One region of the Lysobacter sp. P5_B12 genome, then DNA from elsewhere that is predicted to be linked to it. Evidence: riboswitches for the same ligand, from Rfam matches in the RefSeq annotation. Region 1 holds a riboswitch; the other holds the start of a gene.
The links. A riboswitch is a leader RNA that binds a small molecule or an ion and turns the genes downstream of it on or off. The one in region 1 is predicted to bind cobalamin.

Region 1 (3,315 bases):
AATGCCAGGTCGCGCGGCGCTGGCCGACGCCGATCTCGAACGTGTCGGAGGTCTCCGGCAACAAATCCGGATTGCCGTAGAACGGGAAATACAGTTCGTTGAACGTCGGCGCCTTGAATGCGCTGCCCGCATTGGCGGTGAGGCGGAAGCCCGCACCGAGGTCCATGCCCCACGCTAGGCTGCCCGTCGTGTGGCCGCCGAATTGTTCGTTGTCGTCGCGACGCACGCTTGCCTGCACGTCGTGCGCACCGAAGGCGCCCTGGTATTGCGCGAACACCGCGCGGTTCTGGCGCAGCGCGCCGTCCTGCGACGACACCAGCGTGCCGAACAGATCGTTCGCGAAGGCCTTGTCGCGCTGCCAGTCGTAACCGACCGTCGCCAACTGCTTGTCGGCCACCTTGAAGTCCGCCTGGAACGACGCGCTGTCGCGACGGCTTTCGAAGAAATCGGTGAACGCGTCGTCGCGTGTCTGCAGCGAACGATCCAGGTTGCTGCCGCCGGTCAGCGTGAGCGTCGCGGGGCCGACTTCCCAACGCGCCTTGCCGCCGACCACCTGCTGCGTGGTGTTCGACACATCGCCCAACCCGAACATCGGGTCGGCGTCGATTTCGTTGCGGCCTTCGTTGCGCAGGGCATGCATGTCGATGGTCAGGCCATCGACGGGCCGTACGCCCGCGCGCACCGACACCGCGTTGCTTTCGTAACCGTCGTCGTCCGGATCGGGCGTATCCATGAAGCACCCGGCGAACTCCGGCGTCGTCGCACCGGTGCAGGAGTTGTGGCCTTCCGTCGACTGGTGGCTGTAGTCCGCACCGAACCACGCGCGGTCGAATCCGATGTCGAGGCCCGCGCTCAATTCGCGCAGATCGTTGCTGCCGGCGCCGAGCTTGAAGCGCGGACGCACGCCGCCGTTCTTCGGTTGACGCGTGAAGATCTGGATGACGCCGCCGATCGCGTCGGAGCCATACAGGCTCGAACGCGGGCCGCGCACGATTTCGATGCGCTCGATCAGTTCGACCGGCAGGTCCTGCAACGCGGTGAGGCCCGAGGTGGAGGAGCCCACGCGCACGCCGTCGATCAGGAACAGCGTCTGGTCCGATTCGGTGCCGCGCAGGAACAGCGTCGTGAGTTTGCCCGCGCCGCCCTGGTTGACGAGGTTGATGCCCGCGCGGCCGCGCAGCAGGTCCTGCACGGATTGCGCCTGCGTGCGTTCGATTTCGGCCCGATCGATGACTTCGACGGCGGACAGCGAATCATCGACGGTCACCGCGGTGCGCGTGCCGGTGACGAGCACCGTGTCGAGTTGTTCGGCCTCCTGCGATTGCGCAAGCGCGAAGGCAGGCAGGGACAGCAGAGCCACCGCGACGGCGGCGGCGAGGGTGTTGCGTGACATGGATTGGAGTCTCCGGCGCGCACGCCCGCGCGCCTTGGGTTCACAAGGAGTCGCGTCATGGCGGGGGGAAACACAGCGGAGGCGCGTGCGACGGCGCTGCCGCCGCGATGCCCTCCGCATCGCAACCAGGTCTGCATTAAGGCCGGTCTCCGGGCTTGCGCGCTGGTCGTCTCGTGAGAAGGCGATCCGGGCCGCGGCGCCTTCCCGTGCGCGTGCACAGTGGCGGATGCGTTGGCCTTGCGTGCTTACCGTTGCGGGGGCAGCGCCGGAATGCGATCGCGCAATGCGATCGGGCACCGGCTTCCCGTTTCAACCCTTGGACGATGCGTCCGCGGGTCACCTCAAGCGGCGGGGAGTGTAACCGTGGTGCTTCGGGCGCGGAAGGACCGCGCGTCAGTCCGCTTCGTGCCCGGCGGGCTCGTCGAACAGATTGAAGGCCGGCGCGGCGTCTTCGGTATCGGCCATCTGCGTGGTGGTGACGGGCGATGCGGCCGGGCGGTTGCGCGGCGGCGGAAGCAGGGCCGTGGCGGCCTCGGCGGCATTCACCAGTTCGCTGCGACGCGCTTCAGGCACTTCCTGCCAGTGGCAATCGAGCAACGCGCCTTCCAGTGCGTAGAGCAGGTTGAGGCTCGGCCGGAAGCCGGCGCGCTTGACGCGCATGAACGCATCGACCGCGCCCACCGCTTCAAGATCCTCGCGCGAGCGCAGGCCCACCTGGCGCAGCCAGGCAGCGGATTTCGGACCGATGTTGCGCAGCTTGGCGGTGCTCAAGCCAAAGATTCCTCGAACAGGCGGGCAATCGCTTCGATCCCCTGTTGATCTTCAACGTCGAAGCGCGCGGGAACCGGACTATCGAGGTCCAAAACGCCGACGAGCGTACCGTTGCGGACCAGCGGCACCACCAGTTCCGAACGCGAGGCCGCATCGCAGGCGATGTGGCCGGGGAATGCATGCACGTCTTCGACGAGTTGGGTCGTGCGCGTGCTCGCCGCCGCGCCGCACACGCCCTTGTCGAGCGGGATGCGCACGCACGCGGGCAGGCCCTGGAAGGGGCCGACGACCAGTTCGGTGCCGTCGAAGAAATAGAAACCGGCCCAGTTCAGCTGCGGCAGCGCGTGGTAGACCAGCGCCGAGAGATTGGCCGCATTCGCGATGCGGTCGGGCTCGCCGTGGAGCAGGGCGCGCGCCTGTTCGGCGAGCTGGGCGTATTGCTCCGGCTTGCTGCCGGACAGCGTGGAGGCAGTGAACATCCCCGGAGTCTACCAGCGCGACGGCGTTACCATGGCGCCGTGGCCGCGACGCTGCGTCGCGACGAAGGGGCCCGCATGTGAACGGCGTATTCGTCACCGGCACCGATACCGGCGTTGGCAAAACGCTCGCCAGCACCGCATTGCTGCACGCGATGCGCGATGCGGGCGTGCGCGCGGTCGGAATGAAGCCGCTGGCGAGCGGCTGCGAACGCATCGACGGTGCATGGCGCAACGAAGACGCACTGGCGTTGCAACACGCGAGCGCGTTCGCGGTGCCTTACGAAGACATCAATCCCTTCGCGCTCGAACATCCGCTCGCGCCCGAACTCGCCGCGCGCGATGCGGGCATCACCGTCACGCTGCAACCGATCCTCGATGCGCACGAACGTTTGCGCGCGCAAGCCGACTGCGTCGTCGTCGAAGGCGTCGGCGGTTGGATGGCGCCGCTCGCCACCGACCTGATGCAGGCCGATCTCGTGCGCGCGCTCGATGTTCCCGTCGTACTCGTCGTCGGACTGCGGCTGGGTTGCCTGAACCATGCCTACCTCACCGCGCGTGCCATCGTCGCCGATGGCGGCCGCCTCGCGGGATGGATCGGGACCGCGATCGACCCCGACATGGCACGCGCGCAGGACAATCTCGCGCTGCTCGCCGCGCGCCTGCCCGCGCCGT
Region 2 (3,315 bases), on a different contig from region 1:
ATGCACGCGTATCGCCGAACGACGGATGTGCGCCGCGTTCAACCGCCAATTCGCACGAGGTATCGAGCGCGTGGAAGTAGATCGTCTCGGCGATCTTCGTCGACAGCGCGCGTGCCGCATCGCCGTCGAACGGCAAGCGCAGCGCGAAGAACACATCCTGCAGGCCCATGCAGCCCAGGCCCACCGGGCGCCAGCGGAGGTTGCCGCGGCGCGCGGTTTCGATCGGGTAGAAATTCAGGTCGATGACGCGATCGAGCTGGCGCACGGCCAGGCGCACGGTTTCGGCGAGCTTGTCGAAGTCGAAGCCGATCTCGGGGTCGACGTGCCGCGCGAGATTGATCGAACCCAGGTTGCACACCGCGGTTTCCTCGGCGGACGTGACCTCCAGGATCTCGGTGCACAGGTTCGACAGATGGATCACGTTCTGCGGCCGCAGCGTCTGGTTGCTCGCGCGGTTGCACTTGTCCTTGAACGTCATCCAGCCATTGCCGGTCTGCGCGAGCGAACGCATCATCCGCGCGTACAACTCGCGGGCGCGGATCGTGCGCGTCGCCTTGCCCTGCGTTTCGGCCTGTTCGTAGGCACGTTCGAACGCATCGCCATACAGGTCGACGAACTCCGGCACCACGCGCGGATCGAACAGCGACCAGTCCGCATCCGCTTCCACGCGGCGCATGAACAGGTCCGGCACCCAGTTGGCGATGTTGAGATTGTGCGTACGGCGCGCTTCGTCGCCGGTGTTGTCGCGCAACTCGAGGAATTCCTCGACGTCGGCGTGCCACGGCTCGAGGTACACGCAGGCCGCGCCCTTGCGCTTGCCGCCTTGGTTCACGGCGGCGACGGACGCATCCAGCGTCTTCAGCCACGGCACGATGCCATTGGAATGCCCGTTGGTCGACTTGATCAGCGAACCGCGCGAACGCACGCGCGTGAAGCTCACGCCGATGCCGCCGCTGAATTTCGACAGCTGCGCGATGTCGCCGTAGCGCTGGTAGATCGATTCCAGCGAATCCTGCGGCGAATCGAGCAGGAAGCACGAGGACAGCTGCTCGTGGTTGGTGCCGCTGTTGAACAGGGTCGGCGACGAAGGCAGGTAATCCAGATGCGCCATCGCGCGATACAGCGCGAGCGCGCCGGGCACGTCTTCGCCGAGCGCGCAGGCGATGCGCAGGAAGAACTGCTGCGGCGTCTCGATCGCCTTGCGCGTGCGCGGATGGCGCAACAAATAACGGTCGTACAGCGTGCGCAGGCCGAAATAATCGAAGCCCTGGTCGAGCATCGGGTCGATGGCGTCGTTGAGTTTGCGCGCGTTGGCCTGTACGAATTCCAGCAGGCGGTCGTTGATCAGGCCCACTTCGTGCCCGCGCGCGATGGACTGCGAGAACGCGTGGATTTCCTGGCCCGCCACTTCCTTGGCGATCACCGCCGACAACAGGCGCGCGGCCAGGCGCCCGTACTCGGGTTCTTCGGCGGTGAGCAGCGCGGCGGTGCGGATCGAGAGTTCGTCGAGTTCGCGCGTGGTCGCGCCGTCGTAGAGGCCCGAGATCGTGCGCGTGGCCACGCGCATCGGTTCCACCGCGTGCAGGCCTTCGGCCGCGCGCGTCACCGCGCGCACGATCTTGTTGAGGTCGACGGCTTCGGACGCACCGTTGCGCTTGGTGACGCGCATGGTGGTGGCGGTGGGCGGCGGCGTAAGATCGAAGGCAGGTGCGACGGCGGCGGGCGAGACGACCGATTCGGCGAGCGTGTCGTGTGACATGGGTGGCTCCGTGATGGCGCACCGGTGCCGATCGCTCCCTCGGCGATCGACAATCGGTCTTGGAACCACACGATGGGAAGGCGGCGTCGCAGCGATCGAGACACGCGCGCGAAAAAAGCGGCGGCCGGCCCCTGCGTCACCAGCCATCTCCCCCCGGAGATTCCGCGGCCGGCACCGCGCGGCGTGCATCGCGCGGTTGTCGGCAGGTCTTCGGGCTCGTGGACACGGTGCGCATGGAGCCGCACCACCTACTCGTCGCCGCTTCCCGGGGCCACCGCCCCAGTGCGTGCGCGACTTCGTTTCCACCTACCGCTGCGGGGCAGCGCCGGAGTTGGACCGGCTTCCCTTTTCATCCGCGAACCTTCGCCCGCGGAACCGACGACCACAAGATATCGCGCTTCGAGTCGTTGTCAATCGACGATGTTGGGGTCCGGCGACAAGCGACCGCGACCGCTACACTCGACCCCAGCCGACAAGGAGTCCGCTTGGAGCACCTGCACGCCATCGACCTGCGCCTGCTTTTCGGCGCGCTTCTCATCCTGGCGGGCATCGCTTCGTCGCTGCTCGCGCGCCGGTTCGGTGCCCCCTTGCTGCTGGTGTTCCTGTTGCTCGGCCTGGTGCTCGGCGAAGACGGGCCGGGCGGCATCAAGTATTCGGACCTGGGGTTCACCTATCTCGTCGGCTCGCTCGCGCTCGCGGTGATCCTGTTCGATGGCGGCCTGCGCACGCGCGCGGCGCAAGTGCGCGGGAGCGTGGTGCCGTCGGTCGTGCTCGCGACCGCCGGCGTCGTGATCACCGCCGCGCTCACCGCGGTCGCCGCGGTGTATCTGTTGCATCTGCCGTGGTTGGAAGCGTCGTTGCTCGGCGTCGTCGTGTCTTCGACCGACGCGGCCGCCGTGTTCTTCCTGTTGCGCGCCGGCGGCCTGCATCTCGAACGCCGCGTCAACGCGACGCTCGAACTCGAATCGGGCAGCAACGATCCGATGGCGGTGTTCCTCACGCTCGCGATGACGACATGGATCGCCGGCACGGGCACGCACGATCCATGGATGCTGTCGCTGCAACTCGGGTGGGCGATCGCCGCGGGCCTCGTCGCCGGTTATCTCGGCGGGCGCTTGATGGTGTGGACACTCAATACCTTCGAACTTCCACCGGGCCTCCATCCGTGGCTCGCACTCGCCGGTGCGGTTGCGTTGTTCTCGATCACCAACCTGTTCCGCGGCAGCGGTTATCTCGCGGTGTACCTGGCGGGCATCGTCGTCGCCAACCGCCCGATGCGCGCGCGCAACGAAGTGCTGTCCGTGCAGGATGCGGCGACGTGGTTCGCGCAGTTGGTGATGTTCCTCTTGCTCGGCCTGCTGGCCACGCCGCACAAGCTCTTCGAAGTGTTGTTGCCCGCGCTCGGCGTCGCGGCATTCCTGATGTTCGTCGCGCGGCCTGCCGCGGTGGTCGCGTGCCTTGCGCCCTTCGGTTATCGCCGGCAGGAAATCGCCTTCATCGCATGGACGGGATTGCGCGGCGCGGTCGGCATCTTCCTCGCTTCGATCCCGTTGCTC

Region 2: linked by a shared signal. The riboswitch ahead of AC1DOM_RS00140 (ribonucleoside-diphosphate reductase subunit alpha) and the one ahead of btuB (TonB-dependent vitamin B12 receptor) in region 1 are both predicted to bind cobalamin.

What each region holds. Positions count from the first base shown of each region.
Region 1 covers NZ_JBFULG010000005.1:98,707-102,021, reverse strand. Annotated here, with positions in the region: gene btuB (TonB-dependent vitamin B12 receptor) at 1-1,393, opposite strand, end outside; cobalamin riboswitch at 1,517-1,752, opposite strand; gene AC1DOM_RS09760 (TfoX/Sxy family protein) at 1,787-2,164, opposite strand; gene AC1DOM_RS09755 (GAF domain-containing protein) at 2,161-2,643, opposite strand; gene bioD (dethiobiotin synthase) at 2,721-3,315, shown strand, end outside.
Region 2 covers NZ_JBFULG010000001.1:27,173-30,487, forward strand. Annotated here, with positions in the region: gene AC1DOM_RS00140 (ribonucleoside-diphosphate reductase subunit alpha) at 1-1,759, opposite strand, end outside; cobalamin riboswitch at 1,944-2,154, opposite strand; gene AC1DOM_RS00145 (potassium/proton antiporter) at 2,245-3,315, shown strand, end outside.